DNA from 2 places in the Actinoplanes sp. NPDC051405 genome. Region 2 is predicted to be linked to the other one. Evidence: riboswitches for the same ligand, from Rfam matches in the RefSeq annotation. Region 2 holds a riboswitch; the other holds the start of a gene.
The links. Region 2 has a riboswitch for S-adenosylmethionine ahead of thrC (threonine synthase). Riboswitches for the same ligand answer to the same signal wherever they lie in the genome.

Region 1: linked by a shared signal. The riboswitch ahead of ACZ6S4_RS07560 (aminotransferase class V-fold PLP-dependent enzyme) and the one ahead of thrC (threonine synthase) in region 2 are both predicted to bind S-adenosylmethionine.

Annotation. Positions count from the first base shown of each region.
Region 1 is NZ_JBVJIR010000002.1:661,601-677,333, forward strand. Features, by position in the region: gene ACZ6S4_RS07505 (DUF4241 domain-containing protein) at 1-658, shown strand, start outside; gene ACZ6S4_RS07510 (hypothetical protein) at 742-1,794, shown strand; gene ACZ6S4_RS07515 (redoxin domain-containing protein) at 2,237-2,869, opposite strand; gene ACZ6S4_RS07520 (NADP-dependent oxidoreductase) at 2,925-3,857, opposite strand; gene ACZ6S4_RS07525 (winged helix-turn-helix transcriptional regulator) at 3,939-4,340, shown strand; gene ACZ6S4_RS07530 (hypothetical protein) at 4,381-4,542, shown strand; gene ACZ6S4_RS07535 (GNAT family N-acetyltransferase) at 4,593-5,048, shown strand; partial or broken gene ACZ6S4_RS07540 (DMT family transporter) at 5,056-6,035, opposite strand; gene ACZ6S4_RS07545 (MetQ/NlpA family ABC transporter substrate-binding protein) at 6,071-6,895, opposite strand; gene ACZ6S4_RS07550 (methionine ABC transporter permease) at 6,910-7,566, opposite strand; gene ACZ6S4_RS07555 (methionine ABC transporter ATP-binding protein) at 7,563-8,552, opposite strand; SAM riboswitch class IV at 8,705-8,821, shown strand; gene ACZ6S4_RS07560 (aminotransferase class V-fold PLP-dependent enzyme) at 8,857-10,191, shown strand; gene ACZ6S4_RS07565 (alpha/beta fold hydrolase) at 10,372-11,172, shown strand; gene ACZ6S4_RS07570 (catalase) at 11,261-13,387, shown strand; gene ACZ6S4_RS07575 (MBL fold metallo-hydrolase) at 13,420-14,223, opposite strand; gene ACZ6S4_RS07580 (putative bifunctional diguanylate cyclase/phosphodiesterase) at 14,264-15,733, opposite strand, start outside.
Region 2 is NZ_JBVJIR010000011.1:199,239-214,971, reverse strand. Features, by position in the region: gene ACZ6S4_RS24355 (AAA family ATPase) at 1-1,445, shown strand, start outside; gene ACZ6S4_RS24350 (DUF3263 domain-containing protein) at 1,442-1,822, opposite strand; gene ACZ6S4_RS24345 (ABC transporter permease subunit) at 1,861-2,868, opposite strand; gene ACZ6S4_RS24340 (ATP-binding cassette domain-containing protein) at 2,865-3,854, opposite strand; gene ACZ6S4_RS24335 (carbohydrate-binding domain-containing protein) at 3,954-5,657, opposite strand; gene ACZ6S4_RS24330 (polyphosphate polymerase domain-containing protein) at 5,636-6,478, opposite strand; gene ACZ6S4_RS24325 (DUF4956 domain-containing protein) at 6,475-7,056, opposite strand; SAM riboswitch class I at 7,259-7,398, shown strand; gene thrC (threonine synthase) at 7,410-8,690, shown strand; gene ACZ6S4_RS24315 (GNAT family N-acetyltransferase) at 8,930-9,874, shown strand; gene ACZ6S4_RS24310 (hypothetical protein) at 9,813-10,262, opposite strand; gene ACZ6S4_RS24305 (GNAT family N-acetyltransferase) at 10,304-10,822, opposite strand; gene groL (chaperonin GroEL) at 11,164-12,786, shown strand; gene ACZ6S4_RS24295 (GNAT family N-acetyltransferase) at 14,503-15,513, opposite strand; gene ACZ6S4_RS24290 (MFS transporter) at 15,525-15,733, opposite strand, start outside.

The DNA.
Region 1 (15,733 bases), on a different contig from region 2:
CGGGATCGTCGACGCGTCGGCGCATTCACTACAGGTTCGGACCGGCGTACGCCCGTGGCAGCCGCCTCGGCCGCTGCGGCCGTACCGGATCGAGGAGCTCTTCACCGACGGCACTGAGCGGCCGGTCCGGGACCGGACCATGCGGATCTCCACCCACTCCGCCGGGCCGTTGCACCTGCCGTCCGGGCGGCTGGTGGCCGCCGACCCGTCGTCGCTGGACTACGGCGAGGAGCCGTTCACTGTCACGGTCGCGCCGGGCGGGTACGCGGTGACGATCAGCTTGGCCACCTTCACCGACGATCCGGGCCATCGCCGGGTGGCTGCCGTCCGCCTGCAGATCGCCGACTCGCCCACCGCCGGCTGGGAGCTGGCCCTGCGTGACGGCCAGGACCACCTTGACCTGGGCGACGGCGAGTTCTTCGGTTTCGGCGTCGACGCGGGGCTGGGCTGCTTCGTCGACGAGGACAACCGCGAACGGCTGGCCGAGGAGTGGGAGCGGTTCGACTTCGACCGCTTCACCACCCTGACCGGCGGCGGCATGGTGGCCTGGTCGAGCGGCTGGGGCGACGGCGTCTACCCGACCTGGATCGGCCGCGACGCGTCCGGCGCGGTGACCTGCTTCGTCGCCGACATGCTCCTTTTCGGTACGGGCCCGTAGCGCGTGCCTCGGGCGGGAGTGACAAGACCCTGTCGGGCCGTCTCGCGCTTCCCGTAAGAGCGTGCGGTCGTCAGGATGTACGGATGCCGCTGTTCGAGATGACCACTGATGAGTTGGTGCCGGTTCCGTCGACCACGTTCGCCGCCGAGCAGGTGCTGGAACGGGCCGACCTGCAGCGGCTGTTGCGGGCACGGCTGGACATGATCGTCGAGGACGTACTGGTGGTCTCCGAGGAGTTCGGGGCATTCGCTGACGCCCGCCGCCGCATTGATCTGCTCGGTGTCGACCGCACCGGGCATCTGGTGGTCATCGAGCTGAAGCGCACCACAGACGGCGGTCACCTCGAACTACAAGCCCTGCGGTACGCGGCGATGGTGTCGGTCATGACCTTCGAGGACCTCGTCGAGCACTACGAGCTCTACCTGGCGAAGGTCGAGCCCGACGCCGTCGAGGAAGCCCGCACGCGGCTCGCCGAGTTCCTCGAAGATGCCGGCGGCGAAGAGGCCGTACTCAGCCGCGAAGTTCGCGTCATGCTGGTCGCGGGTGGCTTCGACCGCGAGATCACCACGACGGTCCTCTGGCTCAATGACGTATACGGCCTCGACGTGCGGTGCGTCCGCCTCACCCCGTACAAGGTCGACAGCCGCCTGCTCCTCGATGTCCAGCAGGTCATCCCTCTGCCCGAGGCCAGCGAGCTCACCGTCCAGCTGCGACGCCGTCAGACACAGGCCCGTGCGGTCAACACCGACACCAGGGATTGGACCCCCTACGAAATCATCACCCCGGCAGGCCGAACCGAACCCCTGCGCAAGCGACGGGCAGTCCTCGCCCTGGTAACCGCTCTTCACCAGGCAGGTGTCACCGCGCCGACGCTGGCGACTGCTATCCCTCGATCCCGGTTCGTTTCCGTGGACGGAACCCTCACCGGTGAACAGCTCGCAGCCGCCTTCACGACTGCCCATCCCGGCTCCCACAAGCGAATCGGGCGTTGGTTCATCGAGGCGCCCCTGCACGACGGGGAAAAGACGTGGGTGCTGTCGAAGATGTGGGGCACCAACACCGAACCAGTCCTCGATCGACTCCTGGCACTCGCGCCCACCGATGGTTACAGCTACGAAGCCGCTTCCGACAACTGAACGTGTTCGGGCATCGCTCAGCGAGCTCGCAACGAGTAGGTTTCGTGCGCGGCGATCATCGTGCGGGCTGCACGGATGCCCCGTTCCCTGCCGGTGCCGACACTTTGGCCGGTATGCCGGGTGCCCGTTGCGCATCTGCGTGCAACAGGATGATGATCCGGCTGGGAGTGACCACCAGAGCGCCGAACGGGAAGTGGCATCGCGCGAAGGTGATGATCTCCTCATCGCCCAGCTCGCGTCCCGATTGCAGCGTCCGGTCCCCCATGATGGAGGAGCGCAGCGGCGCGTCACCGACCGGCCGTAGCCAAGGCCCGAGCCTGCGGTCTCTTCCGGACGCGGATCAGCGGTCGCCCGAGTAACCGTTGACGTCGATTCATGGATGATCGGCAGTTTCGGAGCATGGCGGCCGGTGCCGGCAGCGAACCAGAACCCCTCGAACGACTTACGGCCGGCCGCGCGGCGCCACCGGGATCGAGGCGATCTGCTGGCGCAGTGTCGCGATGATCGGCGCCGCCGGGGTGCGCGCCGCCGTGAACGGGTGCACGTCCGCGTAGCGCACCGTTCCCGTGCGGTCCGCGACCACCACGCTCGGGTACGGCAAAACCGACCGCCGCGTGCCCAGCAGTTCGGTGGCCTCCGGCGCCTGGTAGCCGAGGCCGAACGCGTCGATCAGCGTGTGCCGGGGGTCGGCCGCCACCAGGTAGCTCAGGTCGTTGCGGTGTTTGACCGGGGCCAGCAGCTCGGCCCGCTGCGGGCTCACCGCCACCAGGTGCGCGCCCAGGTCCGTGCAGGCCGGGGCCAGAGTCCGCTGGTATGCCACCAGGGTTTCCTCGCAGGCCGCCGAGCCCGCGTACCGGATGAAGACCAGGACCAGCGGCCCGGTGGCCAGCAGCCGGCGCAGGTGGATCGGGCCCAGGTCGACCTCGATCAAAGGCAGGTCCGGGACCCGGCCGCCGGGGGCGATCATCCGGCTCCAGACCGCGTCCTTCTCGAACTGGCGCCGGACTGCCGCCTCCTCGGCCCGGCGGCGGGCGGCGTCCGGGCCGCCGGCGCTCAGGTGTACGGATCTCGTCATGGCGCCACCATATCCATGCAATAGGTAGGCATTGTGAAGCCTTGATGAACGGTTGTCAGGGCACGAGCACCAACCGTCCGCGCAGGCCACCGGCGGCCAGCCGCTCGTGGGCCCGGGCCACGCCGGCCAGTGGGATGGTGTCCGCCACGCGCAGCGTCAGCAGACCCGCGTCGACCAGCGCCGCGAGTTCCGTCAGGCGGCCGCCGTCGGCCCAGACCTCCTGGACGACGACGCGGGTGGCGCGCAGCGGTGGCGGGGCGAACGGGGCGACGAGGGCCACGAACACCCCTCCGCCGCGCAGCGCCTCGTGGGCTGTGACACCCGCCACGGCGGCGTCGACGACCGCGTCCACGCCGCCCGGGACCACGTCGCGGACTGCCGCGCCCAGCCGGTCCGTGCGGGGCACGAACTCGTCGGCGCCGTGTTCCCGTACCGTTTTCTCGTCGGCCCCGGCCGCCACCGCGACAGTGCGGATCCCGCGGATGGCGGCGAGTTGCAGCAGCAGGCCGCCGACCCCGCCTGCCGCACCGGTGACCAGCAGGGTCTGGCCCGCTCGCAGGCCCGTCAGGGACAGCGCGCGGTCGGCGGTGAGGCCGATCAGCGGCAGGGTGGCCGCCTCCGGCAGGCTCACCGAGCGGGGCGCCGGGGCGGTCGCGGACTCGTCCAGCACCACCCACTCGGCCTGCGCGCCGCCGGCCGACAGGACGTCACGCAGGCCGGTGACGGTGTCGCCCGGGGCGCGGCGGCGTACCCCCGGACCGACCTCGTCGATCACGCCCGCGACGTCCCAGCCCAGGTTGACCTCGTCAGCCGGCGGCAGCAGGCCCGCCTGCGTCATCGCGCCGCTGCGGGTGGACAGGTCGATGCGGTTCACGGCCGCCGCGGCGACGCGGATCCGGACCTGGCCCGGGCCGGGGCGGGGTTCGGGGAGGTCGGCCACTTCCAGGACTTCGGGACCGCCGAAGCGGCGCACGATCACGGCTCTCATGGTGGCGACGCTAGGGGCGATATCGTCGGGCGGTAAGGACGCACCCGGGAGTGCGTACCGTACCGGGAGGAGCCCGCCGCGATGGTCACGAGGTCCGCCGCAGAGCGCCGGGACGCGGCGCACCGCGCCTACAACGCCAACCTCGCCGAGTGCCCCGGCCACGACCTGCTGGGCACGCTGAGCGACAAATGGCTGACCTTGGTGGTGGCCGCGCTGGCGGACGGGCCGCTGCGGTACGCCGAACTGTCCCGCGAGGTCGCCGGGGCCAGCCAGAAGATGCTCACCCAGACGCTGCGCAAGCTGGAACGCGACGGCCTGGTGACCCGCACCGTCACCGCGGCGGTCCCGGTGCAGGTGTCGTACGAGCTGACCGCCCTCGGCCACGAGCTGCTGCCGTTGCAGCGGGCCATCAAGAGCTGGGCCGAGACCCACATCGCCGAGGTGCACCGCGCCCGCGCCGCCTACGACCACCGCCCGAGCTGACCCGTATCCGCCCGCCAAGCACGTCGCCGTCGTCGCCTGCATGGAGGCGCGGCTCAACCCGTACGGCCTGCTCGGCACCCGGGAGATCATCGTGCGGCAGTCGCTGCGGCGGATCGAGGCCGCCCCGTTCATCCCGGTGAAGGACCCGGTGCGCGGCTTCGTCCACGAGGTCGAGGCCGGCAAGGTGCGCGAGGTCGGCTGAGCCTCGCCGGACGCCTCTGGCATCCTGGGGCGGGCAACGGAGGAGGACTCATGGGGGATCGCCGGCGGGGCGACTACGTGCTGACCACCGACGCCACGCGCGTCGACGTCGGGCGGGTGCACCGGTGGTTGTGCGACGAGTCGTACTGGGCTGCCGGGCGGGACTATGACGTGGTGGCGCGGTCGATCGAGGGTTCGCTGCCGTACTCGGTCTTCCACGGCGACGAGCAGGTGGCCTTCGCCCGGATCGTCACCGACGGGGCGACCTTCGCGTGGATCTGCGACGTCTTCGTCGCCGCCGGGCACCGCGGCCGGGGGCTCGGCGGGTGGCTGGTCGACAGCATCGTCGAGGACCTCACCGCCCGGGGTGTCCTCCGCCTCATGCTCGCCACCAAGGACGCCCACGAGGTCTACCGGCGGGCCGGCTTCGCCGGGCTGGAGGGCGCCGACCGCTTCATGGAACTCGACCGGCGCCCCACCCGCGCCGCCATCCTCGGGCAGGCCTGAGGCACGGTCAGGGGGCAGCCGCCGCCGGGCCGGGACTCGCCGCCACCGGGTCGTCCGGCGGCCGGGCACCGCGGCGGCGGGACAACACCCCCTGGGAGATCGCCACGCCCGCCAGCACGATCAGCGCGCCCAGCGGCTGGTTCCAGATCAGGTGCTCGCCCAGGATCAGCACGCCGACCACCGTCGCCACCACCGGCATCAGGTAGGTCACCGACGCCGACGTGCTCGCGCCGGCCACCCGGATCACCCGCATGTTGAGCACGAACGCCAGCCCGGTGCCGAGTGCGCCCAGCGCCAGCACGCACAGCACCACCTGCAGGGAGAGCTGCGCCGGGGCGGGCGGTGCGCCGGCCAGCAGCGGCGCCAGCACGGCGAGCTGGCCAGGGCCATCAGCAGCTGCCCGCCGGCGATCGACACCCCGGAGCCGGCCCGGCCGGCGATGAACTTCTTCTGGTACGGGATCGCGACGGCGTAGCACATCGCGGCGCCGAAGCACATGAGCTGCCCGGTGAGCTGCGAGCCGCCGAGGTCGCGCCAGACGCCCAGCACCACCAGCACGCCGAGGAAGCCGGTCGCGATGCCGGCCACCCGGCGGGGAGTCAGGGCCTCGGTGCGGAAGACGAGCACCGCCAGCGGCAACGCGACCAGCGGGGTGGCCGCGTTCCAGATGCCCGCGAGCACCGAGGAGACGCGCTGCTCGCCGTACCCGAAGAGGGTGAAGGGCACCGAGACGCCCAGCGCGGCCACGACCGCGAGATGGCCCCACAGCCGGGCGTCGCGGGGCAGCCGGTCGCGGGTCACCGCGAGCACGATCAGCAGGACCGCCGTGCCCGCGGTGACCCGGGCGAAGGTGAGCCCCAGCGGATGCAGCTCACGGACGCCGACCTTGATGAACAGGAAGCTGGTGCCCCAGATCGCGGCGAGCGCCAGGTAGCTCGGCAGCCAGTCGCGGGGGTGGGCAGTGTCAGGGGCGGTAGGGCTACGCACCCCTGACACTCTGCCGTACGGGTACGACACTTCGCTCAGAAGGCCGCCAGCACCGAACCCTGGTACTTGTCAGCGATGAACTTGCGGACCTCGGGCGAGTGCAGCAGCTTCTCCAGCTTGACCACCCGCGCGTCGCTCTCGTCGCCGGTGCGCACGACGGCCAGGTTCGCGTACGGGTTGTCCTTGCCGTCCTCCAGGGCGAGCGCGTCCTGCGCCGGCTTGAGCCCGGTCTCGATCGCGTAGTTGCCGTTGATCACCGAGAGCGCGGTGTCCTCCAGGCTGCGCGGCAGCTGGGCCGCCTCGAGCGAGGAGAACTCGAGGTTCTTCGGGTTGGTGGCGATGTCCCGCTCGGTCGCCTTGACCCCGACGCCGGGCTTGAGCGTGATCAGGCCGTTCCGGGCGAGCAGGTTGAGCGCCCGGCCCGAGTTCGACGGGTCGTTCGGGATGGCCACGACCCCGCCGGCGGGCACCTCGGCCAGCGACTTGACCTTCTTGGAGTAGACGCCCAGCGGCTCGATGTGCACCGGCTTGAGCGCGGTGAACTTGTAGCCCTTGGCCGCGACCTCCTCCTCGAGGTACGGCACGTGCTGGAAGTAGTTGGCGTCGATCTGCTTCTCCCGCAGCGCGACGTTGGGCTGGATGTAGTCGTTGAACTCGACGATGTCGAGCTTGAGGCCCTCGGCCGCGGCCAGGTTGTCCTTGACGTAGGTGAGGATCTCGGCGTGCGGAACCGGGCTGACCCCGACCTTGAGGGTGTCGTCGCCGGCGGACCCGGCGGCGTCGTCGGACCCGCCGCACGCGGCCAGGCCCAGGACGAGACCGGTCGCGGTGAGCAGGGTGGCGAGCAAGCGGCGGTGCATGAGGTGGTGCCCTTCTATCGGTGGGAGAGGCGCCGGACGACGACGTCGCCCAGCGTTTGGACGGCCTGGACGAGCACGACGAGCACGACCACCGTGGCGATCATCACGTCGGTCTCGAAGCGCTGGTAGCCGTAGCGGACGGCGAGGTCACCCAGGCCGCCGCCGCCGACCACGCCGGCCATGGCGGAGTAGCCGACCAGGGCGACGACGGTGATGGTCAGCCCGGCGACCAGGCCGGGGCGGGCCTCGCGGAGCAGGACCTTGCCGACGATCTGGCGGCGGGACGCACCCATCGCCACGGCGGCGGCCACGACGTCACCGGGCACCTCACGGATCGCGGTCTCCACGATCCGGGCGTAGAACGGGATGGCGCCGATGGTCAGCGGCACGACGGCGGCGGTGGTGCCGATGGTCGTGCCGACCACCGCACGGGTGAACGGGATGACCGCGACCAGCAGGATGATGAACGGCAGCGACCGGCCGATGTTGACGACCAGGCCGAGCAACGCGTTGACCGGCCGGGCGGCGAGCAGCCCGCCGCGGTCGGTCAGCACCAGCAGGATGCCCGCCAGCAGCCCGCCGACGGCGGTGAGCAGGGCGGAGAAGCCGACCATCCAGGCTGTTTCCCGTACGCCGGTCCAGAGCAGCTCGGAAAGCTCCGCGAAGGTCATCGCCCGGCCTCCGTCACCAGGGCACCGCGCTCGCGAAGGTGGCGCAGCGCGGCGGCGTTGTCGTCGGCGCTGCCGGGCAGGGCGAGGCGCAACCGCCCGGCCCGGGTCGCGGCCAGGGTCTCCACGGCGCCGTGCACGATCCGCACGTCGCTGTGGAACCGGCGGGCGAGCTCGGCCACGATCGGCTCGTCGGCCGCCGCGCCGCTGACCGTGACGTCGACGAGCGTCTCCCCCGGCCGCGGCTCGGCCGGCGGCAACGGGAAGAGCCCCTGCGCCAGCTCCGAACCAGGTTGGCGCAGCAGGTCGGCGACCGGACCGGACTCGATGAACCGGCCGTCACGCATCACCGCGGCGGCGTGGCAGATCCGCTTGACCACGTCCATCTCGTGGGTGATCAGCAGGATGGTGAGTCCCAGCCGCTGGTTGAGCTCGTGCAGCAGATCCAGGATGGACCGGGTCGTCTCCGGGTCCAGCGCGGAGGTGGCCTCGTCGGAGAGCAGCACCTGCGGACCGGCCGCGAGCGCCCGGGCGATGCCGACCCGCTGCTTCTGCCCGCCGGACAGCTGCGCCGGGTACGCGTTCGCGCGCTCGCTCAGCCCGACCAGCTCGAGCAGCTCGGCCACCCGCCGCGCCCGCTCGGCCCGCGGCACGCCGGTCACCTCCAGCGGGAAGGCGACGTTGCCGGCCGCCGTACGGGAAGCCAGCAGCGCGAAGTGCTGATGCACCATGCCCACCCGCTGCCGGGCCGCGCGCAGCGGTCCGCGCTTGAGGGCGGTCAGCTCGACGCCGTCCACCACCACGGTCCCCGCGTCCGGGCGTTCCAGCAGGTTGACGCAGCGCAGCAGGGTGCTCTTGCCCGCGCCGCTCTGCCCCAGCACGCCGAAGATCTGGCCCCGGGCGACGCTGAGATCAACGCCGTCGACCGCGACGACGGCAGGGCGCCGGCGGGAGTGGTAGGTCTTGCGCAGACCTTGGATCTGAATCACGGATGCACCGTCGAATCCTATAAAGCCGATGGGTATTGCGAGGCCGAAAGATAGCTCGGACCGCCGCCGCGGGTCGATGCCCGGGCCGGAGTTTGTAACGACCGTCACCGCCTGGCAGGCCTGACCCCGAGGGCTCTGCTACGGTGCTTTCAGGTCATGAGTGCCAGCGCGAAGCCCCGGCTTGCTGGCCGGCAACCCTTGTGTTCGCGATGGGGTGCTCCGGGTGAGGACCGGGCCGGCGTCGACACCGACGCGGGCAAGCGCGGGCCCCGGGCGGGGTCCCCGACCTCCCGGAGGCAGCACCATGTCCCTCGTCCTGCAGCACACCGACCTCGACGTCGTCGGCGCGGACCTGACCGTCGACCTGCCCGATGGCACGACGGTCCCGTTCGCCCACCTGGACTACGCCGCGACCGCCCCCTGCGTGCGCGCCGCCGCGGACGCCGTGCAGAGCCTGCTCCCCTGGTACGGCAGCGTGCACCGCGGCACCGGCATCCGCTCCCAGACCTCGACCCTGGAGTACGAGCGAGCCCGCGACCTCGTCGGCGAGTTCATCGGCACCCGGGCCGGCGACACGGTGATCTTCACCCGCAACACCACCGACGCGCTGAACCTGCTCGCCCGCGCCCTGCCGCCCGAGGCCACCACGATCGTCTTCGACGGTGAGCACCACGCGAACCTGCTGCCGTGGCGCCGCCCGCTGCGACTGCCCACGCCCGCGAGCCCGGACGAAGCCGTCGCGGCCGTCGAGCGAGCCCTGCGTGGCGTGCGCGGGCTGGACGGACCGGGGCTGGACGAGCCCCGGCTGAGCGGGCCCCGGCTGAGCGGGACCGAGCCGGACGGGCCGGGGTTGGGCGGGCCGGTCCTGGTCGCGGTCACCGGCGCGAGCAATGTGACCGGCGAGATCTGGCCGGTGCGGCGGCTGGCCGACGTGGCCCACCGGTACGGCGCCCGGATCGTCGTGGACGCCGCGCAGCTCGCGCCGCACTCCCCCGTCGACCTGGCCGCCCTGGGCGCGGACTATCTCGCCCTGTCCGGGCACAAGCTCTACGCCCCGTTCGGCGCCGGCGTTTTGGCCGGGCGGGCCGACTGGCTCGACGCCGCCGAGCCGTACCTCAGCGGCGGCGGGGCCAGCACCGCGGTCGGCGCCGCCGCCGGGGACGTGACGTGGGCCCGCGGGGCCGCCCGGCACGAGGCGGGCACCCCCAACCTGCTCGGCGCGGTGTCGCTGGCCGCGGTCTGCGCGGCGCTGCTGCGCACCGACCGCGCCGCGCTGCACGAGCGCGAGCAGGAGCTGCTGGGCCGGCTCCAAGAGGGACTGGCCAGGGTCCCGGGGGTACGGCCGGTGAGCGTGTTCGGTGATCGACAGCCCCGGGTCGGCATCGTGTCGCTCGCCCTGCCCCGCCACGACCCCGCGGTGATCGCCGACCGGCTGGCCCGCGAGTACGGCATCGGGGTGCGGGCCGGGCTGTTCTGCGCCCACCCGCTGACGCGCCGGCTGACCGGGGACACGGGCACGGGTGGCTGCGGCAGCGCGACGCCGGGGCTGCTGCGGGCGAGCTTCGGGCTCGGCACGACCGACGACGACGTCGACCGGCTGGTCGCCGCCCTGGCCGACCTGACAGCCCGCCCCAGCTGACCCCGGCCGGCCGGACCGCCCTGCCGCCCGCACCGCTCGACCGCCCACCCGACCGGCCCACCTGCCTGATCGCTCCCTCGCCGGGCCGTCCACCCGCGGCGCTTCCGCCGATCGGGCCACCCTGAGGTTCGCTGGGGTGTCCGGGGGTAACAACGGCTGGTGATACGACACATCGCACGGATGAGCCCCGGCCAGCGCCAGCTGACCCGGGCCGCACCGCGCACCGCCCAGGGATTCGTCAGCCACTGGACCGCGGTGGCCGGCCTGCGGCTGCACGTACGCTCCCGGGCCGCCGCCACCGGCCGGCCGTGGGTGCTGCTGCACGGCCTGGCCGTCTCCCACCGCTACCTGATGCCGACCGCCGCCGCGCTGACCGGCGGCCCGGTGCACGTGCCCGACCTGCCGGGCTTCGGCCTGTCCGGCAAGCCCCGGCAGGTCTTCGACGTCGAGCAGCACACGGCGGTCATCGCCGCCTGGATGGACACCGAGGGCATCACCGGCGCGCGGGTGCTCGCCAACTCGTTCGGCTGCCAGATCGCCGTCGAGCTGGCCGTGCGGCGGCCCGATCTGGTCTCCGCGCTGGTGCTGGTCGGCCCGACGGTGGATCCGGCCGCGCCCACCGCCACCGGCCAGGCGCGCCGCTGGCTGGCCGATCTGTTGTGGGAGGACGCGCGGCAGGCCCGGATCATCGCGGCCGACGTCCGGGACGCACGACCCCGCCGGATCCTGACCACGCTGCGGCTGTCCGTGCGTCATCGCATCGACCACCGGCTGCCGCTGGTCCAGGCCCCGGTGCTGTTCCTGCGCGGCGAGCACGATCCCATCGCGCCGCCGCGCTGGTTGCGGCAGGCCGCCCAGCTGACGCCGTACGCCGCGACCGAGGTCGTCCCGGCCGCCGCGCACAACGCCATCACGACCGCCGGAACCGTCGTGGCGAGGCAGGCGATGGCGTTCGTGGAGCGCAGCGCGGCCCGAAAATAGATCAATAGCGCGTTTCGGATGATCAAAATCGGGCAACGGGGACAAGGCCCCGGACTCCCGGTGCCCGGTCTCGAGACGAGGACAGTAGATGGCAGTGAAGCGCCCCCGCAGGTCAGAGCCCACCGTGCCGAGCCCGGCCGCCATGGAGCCGGCGGCGACCACCCCGCTGACCGGTGCGCTGGCGCCGGAACAGGGGCTGCAGACCGGGGAGTTCCTCACGACGGCGCAGGGTCTGCGGCTCAGCGACACCGATCATTCGCTGAAGGCGGGACCCCGCGGGCCCTCGCTGCTGGAGGACTTCCACCTGCGGGAGAAGATCACCCACTTCGACCACGAGCGGATTCCCGAGCGGGTCGTGCACGCGCGCGGGGCCGCCGCGCACGGCGTCTTCCGGGCGTACGGCAGCGCGGCGTCGGTCACCAAGGCGGGTTTTCTGGCCGAGGCCGGCAAGGAGACGCCGGTCTTCGTCCGGTTCTCGACCGTGCTCGGGTCGCGCGGGTCCGCCGACACCGTGCGCGACACCCGCGGCTTCGCCGTCAAGTTCTACACCGATCAGGGCAACGTCGACCTGGTCGGCAACAACATCCCGGTGTTCTTCATCCAGGACGGCATCAAGTTCCCGGACATCATCCACGCCGCCAAGCCGCACCCGGACCGGGAGATCCCGCAGGCCCAGTCGGCGCACGACACGTTCTGGGACTTCGTCTCGCTGCACACCGAGGCCACCCACCACGTCTTCTGGAACATGTCCGATCGCGGCATCCCGCGCTCGTACCGCACCATGGAGGGCTTCGGGGTGCACACCTTCCGCCTGGTCGACGCGGACGGCGGCACCCACCTGGTGAAGTTCCACTGGAAGCCGGTCGCCGGCGTGCACTCGCTGGTCTGGGAGGAGGCGCAGCTCGCCGCCGGGGTCGACCCGGACTTCCACCGCCGGGACATGGCCGACGCCATCGACGCCGGCGCCTTTCTCTCCTACGAGCTCGGCATCCAGGTGATGCCGGACAGCGCCGAGGAGACGTTCGAGGGGATCGACCTGCTCGACCCGACCAAGATCGTGCCGGAGGAGCTGGCCCCGGTGCAGCCGATCGGGCTGCTCACGCTGAACCGCAACCCGGACAACTACCACGCCGAGGTCGAGCAGGTCGCCTTCCACACCGGCCATCTGGTGCCCGGCATCGAGGTCACCAACGACCCGCTGATGCAGGCGCGGCTGTTCTCGTACCTCGACACCCAGCTCACCCGGCTCGGCGGGCCGAACTTCCCGCAGCTGCCGATCAACCGGCCGCACGCGCCGGTCAACGACAACCTGCGCGACGGGATGCACCAGACCGCCGTGCACCGCGGCATCGCGCCGTACCTGCCCAACAGCCTGGCCGGGGCCGAGGGCCCGGCCCCGGCGACCGAGCCGGAGGGCGGCTTCGTGCACGTGCCGCGGCTGGTCGAGGGTGAGAAGGTACGGGCCAACCCGGTCTCCTTCGACGACCACTTCAGCCAGCCGGCGATGTTCTACGCCAGCCTGAGCGAGGTCGAGCGCATCCACCTCGCCGAGGCCTTCACCTTCGAGCTCGGCAAGTGCTACGAGCAGGCGATCCGCGAGCGCATGCTCGGCGTGCTGGCGAACGTGGACGCCGGTCTGTGCGCCCAGGTCGCCGCTGGGCTGGGACTGCCCGCCCCGGCCGGCACGCCGGTCGCGGAGGTCCGGGTCTCCGCCGCCCTGTCGCAGGTCACCGGGGTGCCGGGCCCGATCGCCGGCCGCGTCGTCGGCGTGGTCGCCGGTCCGAAGGCCGACCTCGCCGGGATCGGCAAGCTGCGGGACGCGCTGACGGCGCAGGGCGCCTTCGTCCGGGTCATCGCGTCGCACGGCGGCGAGCTGATCAAGGGCCTGCGCAAGGAGATCATCGAGCGCACGCTGCTGACCACGCGGTCGATCGAGTACGACGCGATCCTGATCGCGGGTGGCGCCGGCGACCTCGCGGACGTGAAGCTCACCGTGCTGCTGCAGGAGGCTTTCCGCCACGCCAAGGCAATCGGCGCGTGGGGTGACGGCGTGCAGGCGTTGCGCACCGCGGGCATCGACGTGGAGGCGCCGGGCATCCTGCTCGCCGACGGCATGACGGCCGCGTACCGCAAGCAGCTTGTCGTCGCTCTCGGCCTGCACCGCGTCTGGGAGCGTACCCCGCAGGTCATGGCCGCGGCCGCACCGACCGCGTAGCCGGCGGGCTGCCGCTGCGCCGGGCCACCGGCTCAGCGCAGCGGCAGCTCCAGGCTGTTCCCGCGGGTGATCGGCTGGATCCCGGTGAGACCGTGCTCGCCGGCCCGCCGCAGGAACGCGCTCAGCGGCAGCTTCTGCACCACGTAGTCGTCGTTGTGGATCGGGATGGTGAGCAGCGGCCGGATCACCTCGGTCGTCGCCACGCCCTGCTTGTCGTCCATGGTGAGCAGCATGCCCATGATCTTCGTGCCGCCGAGGTGGATGATCATGGCGTCGATCTCCCCGCAGCGCCGCGGCACCTCCTCCAGGAACGGCCGGTACAGCGTGTCGCCGGTGATGTAGAGGCGCAGCCGGCACCGGCCGTCCTCCTCCAGCTCCACCACCGAGCCCATGACGTCCGGCAGCAGGCGGTCCATCAGGCCGGGACCGTGCCGGCCGGGGACCGAGGTCACCCGTAGCCGCTGCCGTCCCCGCGAGAGCTCATGGCTCTCCCACGTCGGCAGGCCCAGGACGTCGGAGAACTTGCGGCGCCGCAGCTTGCGCTGGGCCTGGAGGGTGGTGACGATCGGCGTCGCCTTCGCCACCTCGGCCGTGGCCACCCGGTCCCAGTGATCGCCGTGGAAGTGCGACAGCAGCACGGCGTCGAGCGGCGGCAGCTCCGCGATCGAGCAGGCCGGGTCGAGCAGACGCCGGGTCCACATGCCGTAACCCAGGTGCACCCGGCTGCCCGCCGACACGAAGTTGGGGTCGGTCAGCAGGGTGAAGTCCCCGAGCCGCAACACGGTCGTCGCGTTGCCGATGAAGGTCATGCTCGCGCGCAGGCCGTCCTGATCCATGGGGCGCGCATACCCCGGCGACGGCCGTCCACACCCCGGATCAGGCGGTCAGTGCGGCACCGATCGCGTGGCGCACGACGTCCTCGGCGTCGTGGCAGGCCTGCGGGAGCCGGTCGGCGGGCACCGGGTGGCTCAGCGCGTAGCCCTGGGCGTACTCGCAGGCCATCTCGCGCAGCCGCAGCAGCGTGGACACGTCCTCCACGCCCTCGGCCACCATGGACAGACCGAGGTTGTGCCCGAGGTCGATCGCGCTGCGGACCATGACGGCGTCGGGCGTGCCGGGGGTCAGGTCGCGGACGAACGTACGGTCGATCTTGAGCTCGTCGGCCGGCACCCGGCGCAGCTGGGCCAGCGAGCTGAAGCCGGTGCCGAAATCGTCGACCGACACGGTGATGCCGTGCTCGCGGACCTCGTGCAGCGCGCGGACCGCCCGGTCCGGATCGGCCATGATGCTGGTCTCGGTCAGTTCCAGGCACAGTTGCCGCGGCGGCAGGCCGGCGCCGGCGACCGTGCTCAGCACCCGGGCGACAAAACCGGCGTCGATCAGGCAGCCGGGCGACACGTTCACCGCCACCTGGTACGTGTGCCCCTCGGCCAGCCAGCACGCGGCCTGCCGGACCGCCAGCCCCAGCAGGTGGTCGGTCAGCCGGATCTCCAGGCCCCGGCTCTCCGCAACGGGCAGGAACGTGGCCGGCAGCAGCAGACCCCGCTCGGGGTGCTGCCACCGGACGAGCGCCTCGACCGAGGTCACGACGCCGTCGCTGAGGCGTACCTGGGGCTGGTAGTAGAGCCGCAGCTGACCGTCCGGGTCGCCGCTGTCGAGCAGGGCCCGCAGGTCCGCGAAGAGCTGCATCCGGTCCGGGATCTCAGCGTCCTCGGCGGCGTCATAGACGGCGACCCCGCCGCCGTTTCCCTTGGCCCGGTACATCGCCGCGTCGGCGTGCCGGAACAGCTCGTCGCCGGCGCCGTGCAGCGGGCCGAGCGCGATGCCGAGGCTGCCGCTGATCGCGGCCGGGCCCTCGGCCAGGACGAAGTCGCGGCGCAGCGCGCCGACCAGCCGCTCGGCCAGCTCGGCGGCCTCGGCGGCGCCGGCCACGCGGGGCAGCAGGACGGCGAACTCGTCGCCGCCGAGCCGGGCCACCACGCCGTCGGCACCGACCCCGGCGGCCAGCCGCCGCCCGGATTCGAGCAGCACCAGGTCACCGGCGTGGTGGCCGAGGGTGTCGTTGACGGCCTTGAACCCGTTCAGGTCGATGACCATGAGGGCGACCTGATGATCGGCGGCGGCGGTCACCCCGGCCAGGGCCGTCTGCAGGCGCTGACCGAACAGGGTGCGGTTGGGCAGGCCGGTGAGCGGGTCGTGCAGGGCCAGGTGCCGGCTCGCCGCGGCCTGTTCGACCAGCCGCCGCTGGTAGCTCAGCACCAGCCGCAGGATCATGCCGACCAGGGTCAGCCCCACCGCGAAACCGACCGAGGTGCCGACCAGCAGCCGTACCTGGGTCCGGCGCAA
Region 2 (15,733 bases):
GTGTGCTGGTGACGGGTCCGGCCGGTTCGGGCAAGTCGGCGCTGGTGCACGCGGTCGCCGCGACCGTCGGCGCGACCGTGCTGGCGGTCTGGGGTCCGGAGCTGGCGGCGCTGACCAACGACTCCGCCGCGGCCCGGCTGCGCGAGCTGGCCCGGGACGCCCGAGCGGGCGGTCCGACGGTGTTGCTGATCGCCGACGTCGAGGCGCTCGCGCCGCGCGACGAGCCGGGCCCGCTGGCCACGGTGTTCCGGCAGGTGCTGGGTGAGCTGCTGCGTTCCGGGGGCGCGGTGGTGTGCACGACGAGCCGTCCGGAGGCGGTGGACCCCGGGCTGCGGGCGCCGGATCTGCTGGCCGTGCAGCTGGCGGTGCCGTTGCCGGACGCGGCGATGCGGCGCGAGCAGCTGCGGGTGCTGACCCGGGGCATGCCGCTGGCCGAGGACGTGCGGCTGGACGACATCGCCGGGCGTACCCCCGGCTTCGTCGCGGCCGACCTGGGTGCGCTGGCCCGCGAGGCCGGGGTACGCGCCGCGCTGCGTCAGAAGGAGGCCGAATCTCCCACCGTGACCATGACCGACTTCGAGGGCGCGCTGGACGTGGTCCGGCCGACCTCGATGGCCGAGTCGACGCTGGAGGTCGCCCAGGTCACGCTGGACGACGTCGGTGACATGGCCGAGGTGAAGCAGACCCTGACCGAGTCGGTGCTGTGGCCGCTGACCTATCCCGACACGTTCGCCCGGCTCGGGGTGCAGCCGCCGCGCGGTGTCCTGCTGTACGGCCCGCCCGGCTGCGGCAAGACGTACCTGGTCAAGGCGATCGCCGGCACCGGCAAGGCCAACGTGCTGTCGGTCAAGGGCGCCGAGCTGCTCAACAAGTGGGTCGGCGAGAGCGAGCGCGCGGTCCGGGAGCTCTTCCGCCGGGCCCGGGAGGCCGCGCCGACCCTGGTCTTCCTGGACGAGGTGGACGCGCTGGCGCCGACCCGCGGCCAGTCCACCGACGGCGGCACGACCGACCGGGTCGTGGCCGCGCTGCTGACCGAGCTGGACGGGGTGGAGTCGCTGCGCAACGTGGTGGTGATCGGCGCGACCAACCGGCCCGACCTGATCGACCCGGCGCTGCTGCGGCCGGGCCGGCTGGAACGGCTGGTCTTCGTGCCGCCGCCGGACGGCGAGGCGCGGGCGGCCATCCTGCGGGCCTCGGCCAAGTCCGTGCCGTTGGACAGCGCTGTCGACCTGGACGAGCTGGGCGCCGAGCTGGAGGGCTTCTCCGCCGCGGACTGTGCCGCGCTGATCCGTGAGGCGGCGCTGTCGGCGATGCGGGAGTCGCTGGACGCCTCGACGGTCACCGCCGAGCACGTGGCGACCGCTCGCAAGCGGGTGCGGGCCTCGCTGGATCCGGTGCAGGTCGCGTGGCTGGAGGCCTACGCCTCCACGCACGCTCCGGGCTAACGGCGGCGGGTGCGGGCCCGGGTCGAGCGCAGCCGGCGCAACCGGCCGATCAGGACCGGGTCGTGGGCCAGCGCCGCCGGGTTGTCCAGCAGGCCGTTGAGCAGCTGGTAGTAGCGCGTCGAGGAAAGGCCGAAGGCGTCGCGGATGGCCTGCTCCTTGGCGCCGGCATGCTTCCACCACTTGCTCTCGAACGCGAGGATCTGCACCTCGCGCTCGGTGAGGGCGGGCGCTTCGGCCGGTTCGGCCGGGGTCTCCTCGCGGGGCGCGGGGACGTGCTGCTGGTTGAGAGAGGCGTCGGGCTGCATGGCGCTCCTGGGCGGTGGGAGAGCACGCACAGATGTACGAAGGGGATCGTCAGCATAGTGGCAGCCGGCGATCCCTGCCGTCCGTGAGTGCCGATGCAGCCGAAGCTACCTTAAGTAATGTCCCGACTACGCATGGTCCACATGGCTGCCCCCACAACGAGGAGCACCACCGCCGCCAGCACCCCGCCGGCCATCGGCCAGGTGATGGTGACCGTGGCCGGCTCGCACCCGGAGGTGCTGGAGTAGTCGCACGAGTCCCAGTCGGTGGCCACGGCCGACTTGTCCATCCAGGCCTGGGTCCACACCGGCACCAGGTACGCCTCCACGAACGGCACCTTGGCCAGCGTCAGCACGGTGCCGAGGCCGAACTGGAAGACGATGATCGCCCCGATCGCCGCGCCCAGCGCCATCGCCGTGTGCCGGCCCAGCGACGCGAGACCGAAGCCCACCGCACCCGCCGCCAGCACCAGCACCAGCCCGCGCAGCTCCATGAGCAGGATGGACTGCCAGGCGCCCGAGGTCATCCCGGCCAGCGTGCCGCGCAGCTGTGCGGTCAGCACGAACAGCCCGGTCCACACCGCGGACACCACCACCGTGAACGCGGCCAGGCTCACCAGCAGCGCGCCGAGTTTGGTGCCCAGCACCTGGAGCCGGCGCGGCCGCCACAGCAGCAGGTTCATCATGCCGCCGCTGCTCCACTCGGCGCCCACATAGGTCGCGCCGATGACGAACGCCGTCACCGCCAGCAGCGCGGCGAGCGCGGTCACCAGGAAACCGAACTGCTCGCGGAAGTTGAACGTCGGGTCCATGTACCACTCGGCGCGGAAGTCCTCCCGGACCGGCTGGTAGATCTGGTCGCAGGGCGGATAGTTCTGCGCCGCCGGCGTGCCCTGGGCCGCTTGGCAGTCCGTCGTCTCCTTGGCCGCCTGTTGCACGGCCGACTGGTACTGGCTGTCGGCCTCGGCCTGCGCGGCGGCGAGCCGCTCGGGCGACGCCTTGTGGTTGGTGAAGAACATCCCGGCCACGATGGCGGCCAGCACCAGCAGCGTGCCGAGCACGAAGAACCGGGTGAAGCGGCGCTTGGTCAGCCGGCGGGTCTCCGCCGTGTAGAGGCTCACTGTCCCCACCCGCCGTTGACTGCCGGGGTGGCCGCGGACTCGTCGACCTGGCGATGCTCGCCCTCGACCGGCGCGGTGCCGGTGAGCTCCAGGAAGACGCTCTCCAGGTCGACCGCGACCGGGGCCAGCTCGCTGACGTAGACGCCGCGGGCGGCCAGCGTCCGGGTGATGGCCCCGGGCTGCGCGATGCCGCTGACCATCAGGTGGTCCGGCTCGACGACGACCTGGGCGCCGATCTCACGCAGCGCCCCGGCCGCGCCGGTCAGGTCGGCGATCGACTCGACGCGGACCCGTACCGAGGAGGTGGCGTGCTGGGCCAGCACGTCGGCGACGCCACCGGCCGCCACCCGGCGCCCGGCCGAGATGATCGTGACGGAGTCGCAGATGAGCTGGATCTCGCCGAGGATGTGGCTGGACAGCACCACGGTCATCCCCGACTCGGCCAGGTTGCGCATCAGCGTGCGCATCTCCCGGATGCCGCCCGGGTCCAGGCCGTTGGCCGGCTCGTCCAGGATCAGCAGTTGCGGGTTCTTGAGCAGGGCGGACGCGACCGCGAGGCGCTGTTTCATGCCCAGCGAGTAGGTCTTGACCCGGTCGGTGGCCCGGTCGCGCAGCCCGACCAGCTCCAGCACCTCGTGGACCCGCATCCGCTCGACGCCGCCGGCGTCGGCGAGCAGGGACAGGGTGTCGCGGGCGGAGAAGTTGCCGAAGAACTGCGGGCTCTCCACGATGGCGCCGACCAGGCCGGCGACCTCGGGCAGGGCCTGTGGCACCTCCCGGCCGAGCAGGGCCATCCGGCCGCCGTTGGGCCGGATCAGGCCGAGCAGCGTACGCAGCGTGGTGGTCTTGCCGGAGCCGTTGGGCCCCAGGAAGCCGTGCACCTGACCGGCCTCGACGACCATGTCGAAGCCGTCCAGCGCCCTGCGCACCCCCTTGCGGCTGCGATAGGTCTTGCGCAGGCCCTGTATCTCGAGGACAGCATTCACGCCGTCACCCTATTCACTCTCCGCCACCGTTCCCTGAGAAACGGGCCGTGACCCCGCCCGGGGGCCCAGGGGCGGGGTCACGGCCGATCCGGAGAGAGCTCAGGCGCGGCCGCTGCCGGCCGTCACCGAGGCGATCTGGGTGCCGGAGAGCGTGCCGCCCAGATAGAGGCCGCCGCCCGCGTCGGTGCCGGAGACCGAGCCGCCCGTGTAGATCCGGTACGACGTGCCGCGGGTCAGCGAGCTCAGGTCGAAGAGCACCCCCTTGAGCACCCGGGTGCTGCGGAACGAGGCCAGTTGGGTGCCGGACGCGGTGGCCAGGTGCACGATCGTGCCCGCCGGCTGGTTGGCGCTGAACGAGTACGCCACCCACGCCTGACCACCGGACGGCAGTGCGCTGGTCGACGCGGTCAGGCCGGTGGCCAGGATGGAGCCGCCGGTCATGGTCAGCGCGCCGTTGGAGTCCAGGCCACCCTCGCCGCCGCCGCGGGTGGGCGAGCCGTTGGCGATCACCGTGCCGCCGGAGATGGCCAGGATGCCGTTGGAGTCGAGACCGTCCGTGCCGCCGCTGACCGTCACCGTGCCGCCGGTGACCTTGATGAAGGCGTTGGGCGCGACCTGCATCTCGTTCACGCCCTCCTCGGCGGCGTTCACCGCGTCGTCGGTCGCGGTCACGGTCACGGTGCCGCCGGCGAGCGTGGTCTGCATGGCCTCCAGACCCTCGTACGACCTGGTCACGGTCACGCTGCCGGCGGAGACGGTCAGGGCGGTGTCGGCGTGCACCGCGTCGTCGCCGCTGGCCACGGTCAGCGTGCCGCCGTCGACGGTGATCAGGTTGTTGGAGTTGATCCCGTCGTCGGACGCGTTCAGGTTGAGCTGGCCGTCGCTGACGACCACGCTGACGTCGGCCTTGACGGCCTTGGTCGAGGCCGTGCCCGGGGCCGTGGTGCTGCCGCCGCCGGTCGTCGCGGTCAGGCTGCCGCCCGCGACGATGACGTCGGTGGTCGCGCTGACGCCGTCACCGGCGGGTGCGGTGAGGGTACGGGCGCCGCCGGCCAGGTGGACGTACCCCTCGGTGGCGTCGGTCGTCTCGTCGGACTTGATCGCGTCGCCACTCGCCGTGACCCCCAGGGTGCCGCCGGTGTGCACGACGTAGTCCTGACCCCGGACGCCGTCGTCCTTGGCCGTGACGGTGATCGCGCCCGAGTCGATGACCAGGCCGTCGTCGCTGGCGATGCCGTCGGCGGCGTTACCGGTGACGATCAGCGCCCCGGCGCCGGTGATGGTCAGATCGGCCGCGCTGGACAGGGCGGCGCTCGGATTCACCGCGGTCGTGTACGTCGCCGGGTCGGTGAGCCGGTTGGTGGTCCCGTCGGCCAGCACCACCATGACCTCGTCGGCGGCGACCACCGACAGCGGCGCGGTGCCCGAGTTGGCCACGGTGACGCCGTTGAGGATCAGCCGCACCAGGCCGGCGCCGGTGCTGTTGACCACGATCTGCCCGTTCGTGAGCGAACCGGTGAAGCGGTAGGTGCCGGCGGCGGTGACCGTGACAGTGCTGCCGCTGATCGAGACGCCGCTGCTGGTGGACGTGGCGCCGGAGCCGGTCAGGGCCACCGCGGCGACGGCCGACTCGCTCCAGACGTGGTCGGCCGGGTCGTCGTGGTCGGGGGCGTTGGCGGCCAGCGCCTGCGCCGCGGCAGGGCCCGCGGCGAGCACGACCGGGTCGGCGGCCCGGGCGGCGGTGCCCGGTACGAGGGCCAGGGCGCCGGCGAGCGCGGCGGTCAGGACGGGGGAACGGTGCATGTCTCGGTCCTTCGGTCGGCGGCCGGCGCGGGGCCGGCCGGGGCAGCGGGGTGGAAGTGCCGGCGCAGCAGCCGGCGCCACGGGGCGGAGGGCAGCTCGGGGCGCAGAGCGGCCAGGCCGGTGGCGTACTTGGAGATGGACGCCGGGCGGTGACCCCGGGCCCACAGCAGGCGGTCGACCTCGGAGGCCGCCGCCCGGGTCTTGGTCTCGACCACGGCGATGCCCGGCAGGCTCAGGTCCGGCGCGCTGCGGCCCGGCTTGGTCCAGGACAGGTCGATGTCGATGGTCACCCGGCTCTGCGAGGCCGGGAGATACAGAGTGCTGCGCAGATAGTGGGTGGCCAGCGCCGGTGCGAAGACCAGGCCGCTGACGTCCAGGTCCTCCAGCACGGCGTCGACGAACCAGCGGCCGGGTCCGAGGTCATCGTGGTGCTGCCGCTCGTACGCCAGGCGGGTCTTGACCGTGCCGCCGCGTACCCCCTCGGTCTTGACCTCCAGCAGGCACGTGCCGGAGTCGAGGTAGGTCCGCGTGCGGAGCTTGAACCGGCGGCGCCGGCGCAGCGCGGTGAGCCGGAAGCAGACCAGGTCCGCGGTGTCGAAATAGACCGAGGCGTAGCGGAACAGCCGGATGCCGTCGATGTCCAGGATCCGGGTGTCGCGGCCCAGCGCGGGCAGCAGCGTGGCCAGCTCGCCCAGTGGCAGGACGTACTTGCGGTCCCGCCTGACCTGCAGCTCGGCCTGCGCGGTGAGCTCGGCCAGCCCGATCGGGCCGAGGCCGGCCAGGCCCTCCAGCCGCGGCGGCGCGGCCGGTGCGGCGGTCACGGGCGGGCTCCGGCCGCCGCGGCCACGCGGGTGCCGGCCACCGAGCGGGCCCGCCGCGAGTACCGGACCTCGACCACCGTGGTCTCGTTGACCAGGTCGACCCGCTCGACGGAGACCGCGTGCACCCGGGCGCCGAGCACCTGTTCCAGCTGGGCCACCAGGGCCACCTCGTCGGTGACCGCCGAGTCGAGGACCAGCACCTGCCGCCGGTAGCTGCGGAACAGCCGGGGATGGTCGCCCAGGAACATCACCACGAGGATGAGCGCCATGAGGGCCGGCGCCAGCCACACCGCACCGCCGCCCAGCGGGCCGATGATGCCCAGCGCCAGCGCGGAGAAGTAGTAGGCCACCTCGTGCTGGTCCAGCTCGGTGGAGCGCAGCCGGATGATCGAGAGCACGCCGAAGAGCCCGAGACCCAGACCGGCCCCGACGGTGCCCGAGCTGAGCGAGCCGGCCACGGCCAGCACGCCGACGTTGACGCCGAGGTACGCGACGACGAGGTCACGGCGGCGGTGCCGGGGGAAGTAGAGCCCGAAGACGAGCACGGACACCGCGACGAGATCGATCCCGTACAGCACAGAGGTCCTCCATCCGGCCAACAAATCCATAACTTTCAATGAACAGTAGGGCCGGAGTGCGCGTTCCAACCTCAGAGATTGCTGTGAATCAATCGACCAACATCGATCAATGGGCGGCGTACCCGGGAGCTGAAGCTCACACCTCGGGATGCTTGGCAGCGCTTTGGCCGCCCACGCCGTAAGGTGTGGGACACAACTGAATACCTCATCCAGAGGGGCTGAGGGAACGGCCCGATGACGCCCCGGCAACCACCACACATGTCTCGATGGCGAGGCCCAGCGTGTGGCAGGTGCTAATTCCGTCCCCACGCGCGTCCACCGACGCCGGGGGAAAGATGAGAAGGAGCCTCATTGTGACGTCCACCGTCGACGCCCCCCGCCAGTCCACCAGCCCCGCCCGTGCCCTCGTGTGCCGTGGTTGCGGCGCCGAGTTCCCGCTGGCCGCGCAGCACGCCTGTTACGAGTGTTTCGGCCCCCTCGAGGTCGCGTACGACGCCGCCGCACTGGCCGCGGTCACCCGCGAGCAGATCGAAGCCGGCCCGCACAACATCTGGCGCTACGCCGCCCTGCTGCCCACCGGCCAGGACCCGGCCACCCGCGTCACCCTCGACCCCGGCCTGACCCCGCTGGTCAGCGCCGACGCGCTGGCCGCCGAGGTCGGCCTGCGGGCCCCGCTGTGGGTCAAGGACGACTCGGCCAACCCGACCCACTCCTTCAAGGACCGGGTCGTCTCGGTGGCCCTCACCGCCGCCCGCGAGCTGGGCTTCACCCGCTTCGCCTGCGCCTCCACCGGCAACCTGGCCAACTCCGTGGCCGCGCACGCCGCCCGGGCCGGGGTGCCCTCGATCGTGTTCATCCCGGGCGACCTGGAGCAGGGCAAGGTCATCACCACCGCGGTGTACGGCGGCGACCTGGTCGCCATCGACGGCTCCTACGACGACGTCAACCGGCTCTGCGGCGAGCTGGTCGAGACCGACGAGTTCGAGGACACCGCCTTCGTCAACGTGAACGTGCGCCCGTTCTACGCCGAGGGTTCGAAGACTCTGGGTTACGAAGTGGCCGAGCAGCTCGGCTGGCGGATCCCGGCCCAGGTGGTCGTGCCGATGGCCAGCGGCGAGCTGCTCACCAAGATCGACAAGGCGTTCACCGAGCTGGTCGAGATCGGCCTGGTCGAGGCCCCCGAGGGCGGCTGGACCGTCTTCGGCGCCCAGTCGGCCGGCTGCAACCCGATCGCCACCGCGCTGCACAACGGCACCGACCAGATCATCCCGGTCAAGCCGACCGGCATCGCCAAGTCGCTGAACATCGGTGACCCGGCCGCCGGCGCGTACGCCATCGAGGCCGTGACCCGCACCGGAGGCTGGATGGACTACGCCGACGACGACGAGATCCGCGACGCCATCCAGCTGCTCGCCCGCACCACCGGCGTGTTCGCCGAGACCGCCGGCGGCGTGACCGTGGCCGTGCTCAAGAAGCTGGTGGCCAGCGGCAAGCTCGACCCGGACAAGGAGACAGTGGTCTACAACACCGGCGAGGGCCTCAAGACCCTGGACGCCGTCGCGGGCCAGGTCGGACCCACCCACCGGATCAAGCCGTCGCTCCGCGGTGCCCGGGATGCCGGCCTGCTCGGGTGACACAGAGTAGTCAGCAGTCTGCCTAACGTCGAGAATTCCTACCCGCGAGGACTTGCGCGGGGATCGCCGGCTCGGCAGGATGCTCTACGCGGGAGGACGCGACGCCGTACGTGGCCCCACTTTCGAGCTTGGCGACAATCTCCTAGGGGCCCAACGACCCAGTGCCGGAGGCGCTGTGCGCGCGTCCTCCCGACCAAATCTCAGTCGCGGTCAGAGGGCCGGCGGCGCAGGCTGTCGGGATGCTGCGGATAGTTCCCCTCACCGACGAGCGGGCGGCCTACGTGATCGACCGGGCCGCCGCCGAAGCGGACGCCCCCGACATCCCGTTCAGCTCCTTCGAGACCTACCTCACCCGGCTGCGGCACCCGTGGCCGGGCAACGAGGCGGAGCAGTACCTCGCCGTTTACGACGGGACCCCGGCCGGCCACCTCGAGCTGTACCTGCCGCAGCTCGACAACCTGGCCAACGTCCTCGTCGAGCTCTTCGTCCACCCGGACCACCGCCGCCGGGGCACCGGCCGGGCCCTGCTCTCCTTCGCCACGCGGCGCACGACGGAGCTCGGCCGACGGCACCTGATCAGCGAGGCCGTGGACGCCGACGCCTTCGCGCGAGCCGCGGGCGCGATCCCGGCTCTGGTGGAGATCCGCAGCCGGCTGGACCTCACGGGCCCGTTGCCCGACGACAGCCCCGCGGCGGCCGGCTACCGGCTCGTCCGATGGACGGACGAGGCGCCCGAGGAACTGCTGGACGACATCGGCTACCTGGACAGCCGGCTCAACGAGGACGCGCCCACCGGTGAACTGGCCGTGGAGTCCGAGAAGGTGGACGCCGCCCGGGTCCGTGCGGCCGAGGAGACGCTGCGCATCCGGAGGCGTACGACATTCCACACCGGCGCCGTGCACGAGGAGAGCGGGCGGCTCGTCGCCTGGACGATGATCGCGAGCGAGAACGACACCGACTGGCACGCCTGGCAGAACATCACCATCGTCGACCCGGACCACCGCGGGCACGGCCTCGGGCTGACGATCAAGAACCACAACCTGCGGTACGCGCGGACGGCCCGCCCCGGCCTGCGGGCGATCGACACCTCCAACGCCGAGGAGAACGAGCACATGCTCCGGATCAACCGGGCGATGGGCTTCCGGCCGGTGGATCGCTGGACCCAGTGGCAGCTGACCGTCTGAACCGGCGCAACCCCGGCCGCAGCGGGGCCACCCGGTAACCGCCGTGCTCCAGGCCCGCGTGCCGCTCGAAGGCGTTACGCGTGCCATAGGTGCCGGTCATCGCCCACGAGTAGCCGCAGGACAGCCAGTACGCCGGCCAGAACAGCGGGCCCAGCACCGCGTACTGCCCGGCGTGCCGGCTCTCGTGGGCCAGCAGAGCGGCGCGGCTCTCGTCCAGCAGCCACTCGGCCGTACGCCGGGTGATGATCACCGAGCCGATGGTGAAGCAGGTCGCCGGGGGCGCCTTGCGGCAGTAGCCCTCCGCGATCAGGATGCCGCCGGGGCCGCGGCGCACCTTGGTGCCCGTCAGCGCGGCGATGCCCAGGCCGACCAGCGTGGTGCCGTTCACAGCCGTCAGCACAGTGCGGGCCAGAGGCCACCGCGCGCCCATCAGGCCCGCCGGCGCATCTGCAACTCCAGCAGACCGGGGACGACCGGGTGCGGCACCCGTACGCCGGTGTCCTCGAAGCCCAGGCGCTCGTACGCCCGTACCGCCCGGTCGTTGCCGACCACGACCTCGAGCATCAGCTCACCGCGGCCCATCGCCACCGACCACTCGGCCACCGCCTCGACCAGCTCGCGCAGCACGCCCCGGCCGCGCTGGGCCGGTGTGATGTAGACCGCGAAGACGACCGTCGCGCGCGGATCCTCCGGCAGCACCGTGCCGCCCGCGTGGCCGATCAGCCGGCCCCCGGGGTCGGCCACGAACTGGGCCAGCTGGCCGCCGGTCGACGCCTGGGCGATCCGGCGCCGGTAGTCGGCGTGCGGCCGGGCCGCGGCCTGGGCCAGGGTCTCCAGGAAGGCGAGCGGGCTGTCGGCCAGCATCTCCAGCCGCAGCGCACGCATCCGGCCCGCGTCCGCGGGAGTGACCCGGTGCACGGTCATGGTGGACGCGACAGTGCTGGTCATGATGCTCTGCCTACCTCGTCGCCCAGGTGGGGGCAAGTCGGACGCCGATATGCGACCGCCGCGGGCACCCGTGCGGGCGGTCCGTTCTGCTTGCACTCGCCCCAGCAGAGTGCTAAACAAGTGATTGGCACTCGCGCCATGTGAGTGCCAGCAGGTCGGGACGGTGGGGTCACGGCTACGGCACCGCCATCGGTGCCGGGGCACGGGACCGGTCGTCGCGGGCTATCCGGCTCGGCCTGAGGACGTCACATCGCCAGGTGGTGACGTCCGCATGGTTCTCAACGTGCGGAAAGCGGGCCGGACCGGCCCGGCGCCGCGAATGTCCAGGAGGACAAAGCCGTATGGCCAAGATCATCGCATTTGACGAGGAAGCTCGTCGCGGCCTCGAGAGTGGTATGAACCAGCTCGCCGACGCCGTCAAGGTGACGCTCGGCCCCAAGGGCCGCAACGTCGTGCTCGAGAAGAAGTGGGGCGCTCCCACCATCACCAACGATGGTGTGTCGATCGCCAAGGAGATCGAGCTCGAGGGCACCTTCGAGAAGATCGGCGCCGAGCTGGTCAAGGAGGTCGCCAAGAAGACCGACGACGTGGCCGGCGACGGCACGACGACGGCGACCGTGCTGGCCCAGGCGCTGGTCCGTGAGGGCCTTCGCAACGTGGCCGCCGGCGCGAACCCGATGGCGCTCAAGCGGGGCATCGAGGCCGCTGTCGCCTCTGTCTCCGACGAGCTGAGCAAGCTCGCCAAGGACGTGGAGACCAAGGAGCAGATCGCCTCCACCGCCTCCATCTCCGCCGGTGACTCCACGGTCGGCGAGATCATCGCCGAGGCCATGGACAAGGTCGGCAAGGAAGGCGTCATCACCGTCGAGGAGAGCAACACCTTCGGGCTCGAGCTGGAGCTCACCGAGGGCATGCGCTTCGACAAGGGCTACATCTCGGCGTACTTCATGACCGACGCCGAGCGCATGGAGGCCGTCTTCGACGACCCCTACATCCTCATCGCGAACAGCAAGATCTCCGCGGTCAAGGACCTGCTCCCCGTCCTCGAGAAGGTCATGCAGGGCGGCAAGCCGCTGATCATCATCGCCGAGGACGTCGAGGGCGAGGCCCTGGCCACCCTGGTCGTCAACAAGGTCCGTGGCACCTTCAAGTCCGTCGCCGTCAAGGCCCCGGGCTTCGGTGACCGCCGCAAGGCCATGCTGGACGACATCGCCATCCTCACCGGTGGCACGGTCATCAGCGAGGAAGTCGGCCTCAAGCTCGACGCCGCCGACCTGAGCCTGCTGGGCCAGGCCCGCAAGGTGGTCATCACCAAGGACGAGACGACCATCGTCGACGGTGCCGGCAACGCCGAGCAGATCCAGGGCCGGGTCAACCAGATCCGCGCCGAGATCGAGAAGTCGGACTCCGACTACGACCGCGAGAAGCTGCAGGAGCGCCTGGCCAAGCTGGCCGGCGGCGTTGCGGTCATCAAGGTCGGCGCGGCCACCGAGGTCGAGCTCAAGGAGCGCAAGCACCGCATCGAGGACGCCGTTCGCAACGCGAAGGCCGCCGTCGAAGAGGGCATCGTCGCCGGTGGTGGCGTCGCCCTGGTGCAGGCCGGCAAGACTGCGTTCGACAAGCTCGACCTGGTGGGCGACGAGGCCACCGGTGCGAACATCGTCAAGGTCGCGCTCGACGCCCCGCTGCGCCAGATCGCCGTCAACGCCGGCCTCGAGGGCGGCGTCGTGGCGGAGAAGGTGCGCAACCTGGAGCTGGGTCACGGCCTGAACGCCGCGACCGGCGAGTACGTCGACCTGCTGGCCGCGGGCATCATCGACCCGGCCAAGGTCACCCGCTCGGCGCTGCAGAACGCCGCGTCGATCGCTGCGCTGTTCCTCACGACTGAGGCGGTTGTGGCTGACAAGCCGGAGAAGAACCCGGCTCCGGCCGGTGCTCCGGGTGGCGGGGACATGGACTTCTAAGTCCTCTTTTGCAGGGGCGGGTCGCTTTCGGGCGGCCCGCCTTTTGCTGTTCGCATGGTGGGGCTCGGAGGCGGAGGATGACCCACGCAGCCCGTCAAGCTTGATATCTGCGTGGGTCATCCCCCGCCCCCAAGCCCGCTGTGGTCCGGCTCGCCGCTATGCGCGATCTTTGCGGCGCCGGGATGCTGGGCCTGCCCGGCCGGCTTACCGGGCCTCGGGTGATGTGCTCGGCTTGCCCTCGCTCGGTGAGGCTCTTCGCCCGGCTGCTGTGGTCCGTAGCTGAGGCCTTCGCCCTCGTGTGGTCTGCTTCGCGTGGCTTTCAACTTCGCCAGCCCCCTGCTTCGCGGGCCTTCCCTGGTAAGACCTCCGGTGTCGCGCGGCTGCTGGTTTGCACGACGGTCCGCCTTTGCACCCGTCCGCTTCGCGGGCCTCCCGCGTCGCGCGGCCTTTCACCTCATGCGGATGCCGGTCTACGCGACGGTTCACCTCGTCGGCCTTCCGCTGCGGGCTCTTCCGCATGCGGGCCTTCCGTCTCGCTGGACGTCTCGCCTCGCGTGGCTGCTTGTTCGCACCACAGCTCGCCTTGTGGGGCGTCCCGCCTTGTGCGGCGTCCCGCCTTGCGTGGCCTTCCAGCCTCTAGTGGCTTCCCGCCTTGCGCGTCTGCTTGTCTCTGCGACGGTTCGCCTCGGGCGGCTTTCCGCTTTGCGGGACCTTCCGCTTCGCGGGACCGTCCGCTTTGCGGGACCGTCCGCTTTGCGGGACCGTCCGCTTTGCGGGACCTTCCGCTTTGCGGGACCTTCCGCTTTGCGGGACCTTCCGCTTTGCGGCTTTCCGTCTCGGCGGACCTTCCGCCTCGTGCGGCTGCTTATCTGCACGACGGGCCGCCTTCTGCGGCCTTTGCCCTGCGTGGCCTGCCACCTTGCGTGGCCTGCCCCCTGCGTGGGCCTGCCCCCTGCGTGGGCCTGCCCCCTGCGTGGGCCTGCCCCCTGCGCGGGCCTGCCCCCTGCGCGGGCCTGCCCCCCTGCGCGGGCCTGCCCCCTGCGTGGACTGCCCCCTGCGCGGCCTGCCGCCTTGCGCGGCTGCTTGTCTATGCGGCGGTGCGGCTTGCGCTTTGCGGGGCTCTTCCGCTTGCGGCTTTCCGTCTCGCGGGACCTCTCGCCTCGCGTAGCTGCTTGTCTGCACGACAGGCCGCCTTGCGCGGCCTCTGCCTTGCGCGGCCTCTGCCTTGCGCGGCCTCTGCCTTGCGCGGCCTCTGCCTTGCGCAGCCTCCCCGGCTTGGGCGGCCTCCCCGGCTTGGGCGGCCTCCCCGGCTTGGGCGGCCTCCCCGGCTTGGGCGGCCTCTCCGGCTTGGGTGGCCTCTCCGGCTTGGGTGGCCTCTCCGGCTTGGGTGGCCTCCCCGCCTTGGGCGGCCTCCCCGCCTTGGGCGGCCTCCCCGCCTTGGGCGGCCTCCCCGCCTTGGGCGGCCTCCCCGCCTTGGGCGGCCTCCCCGCCTTGCGCGGCCTCCCCGGCCTGTGCGGCCTCCCGCCTTGCTCGGCCGGTTGTCTACGCGACAGTTCACCGCGCGCGGATTTCCGTTTTGCGGCCACTCCGCTGCGCCGCCCCGTCTCGCCAGATCACCCGCCCCGCGCGCCGCCATTCCGCTCAAGAGCCGCTTCGTTTGCGGGCGTGCACTTGCGGGGTTGGCCTGTGTGGGGGTGGCTGGGCTGGGCGGATGCGTCAGAGCTGTTTGCGGTAGAGGAGGAAGACGCGTTCTACTCGGGCGGCTACTGCTTTCGCGTAGAACGGGAGGGGACCGACCCAGCCGATTTGGGCTTGGTTGTGGCCGGCGGCCCGTTGGTCGGCGAGGCAGCGGCGGAGCAGCAGGGCGCCGATTCCGGATCCGCGGGCGGCCGGCGCCGTGCCCATCGGGCCGAACCAGGATGGGCGGGACGAGCCGTAGGCGGCGAAGCCCAGGATCGCGCCGTCCTTGGCCAGGGCCAGGTGGCAGCCGGCCTGGTCCCGCCCGACCGAGTGGGTGATCTCGCCGGCCCAGCCCTCGCCGAAGTTCGCCAGGGTGAAGCGGACCAGGGCCGGGACGTCCTCGGCACCCGCCCGGCGGATGGTGATGCCTTCACCGGCCAGTCGGGCCTCGTCCTCGGTCGTTGCGCCCGGGGCGGCTCCGGAGGCCTCTGTCATCAGGTCCACGGTCATGTTCCAGGCGGGCTGGTCCTGTTCGAAGCCGAAGGCCATCGCCGCGCAGATCGCCGGGGTGTAGCGCACGTCGATGCCGGGCCAGGCGTAGTACGGGGCGTTTCCCGCGATGACGACGTCGCCGGCGCCGAGGCCGGCCAGTGCGCCCTCGATCCGGGACACCAGTGCCCGGGCCACGCCGCGGCGGCGTTCCTCCGGGTCCACGGCGATCAGGTCGACGTGGCCGATCGAGCGGTCCCGGTGCGACACCGAGCCCAGCACCACCCCGATCACCCGGCCGCCGGTCACCGATACCGGCTCTCCGGACAGGGCCGCACCGGCCGCGGCGCTCGCGCCGGCTGAGCGCAGGGCGATGAAGCCGGTGATCCTGCGGGGAGTGGCCGACCAGCCGTCAGTGCCGGTGGTCTCGCGCAGGCGCAGCACGATCTCCGCGGCCTCGGCGGCGTCCTCGGGCAGGTCCAGGGCGCTCCGGCAGAGCGCCACCACGGCGGGTACGTCGTCGTCGGTCAGTTCGGAGATCCAGAACTCGCTGTCCACAACCGCCGAACCTACCCAACGACCGCCTCCCGCTCCGGCGTGGTCGGCTCGATCAGGTCCCGGCGCCCGCGTACGGGGGAGAACAGCAGCGCGAGCGGCGCAGCCACGGCGGCCACCGCGACGATCAGCAAGGTGGTCCGGGCGCCGAGCGGCCCGGCCAGCGCACCCGCCACCAGCCCGCCGACCGGGATGGCGCCCCAGGAGACGAACCGGACCGTCG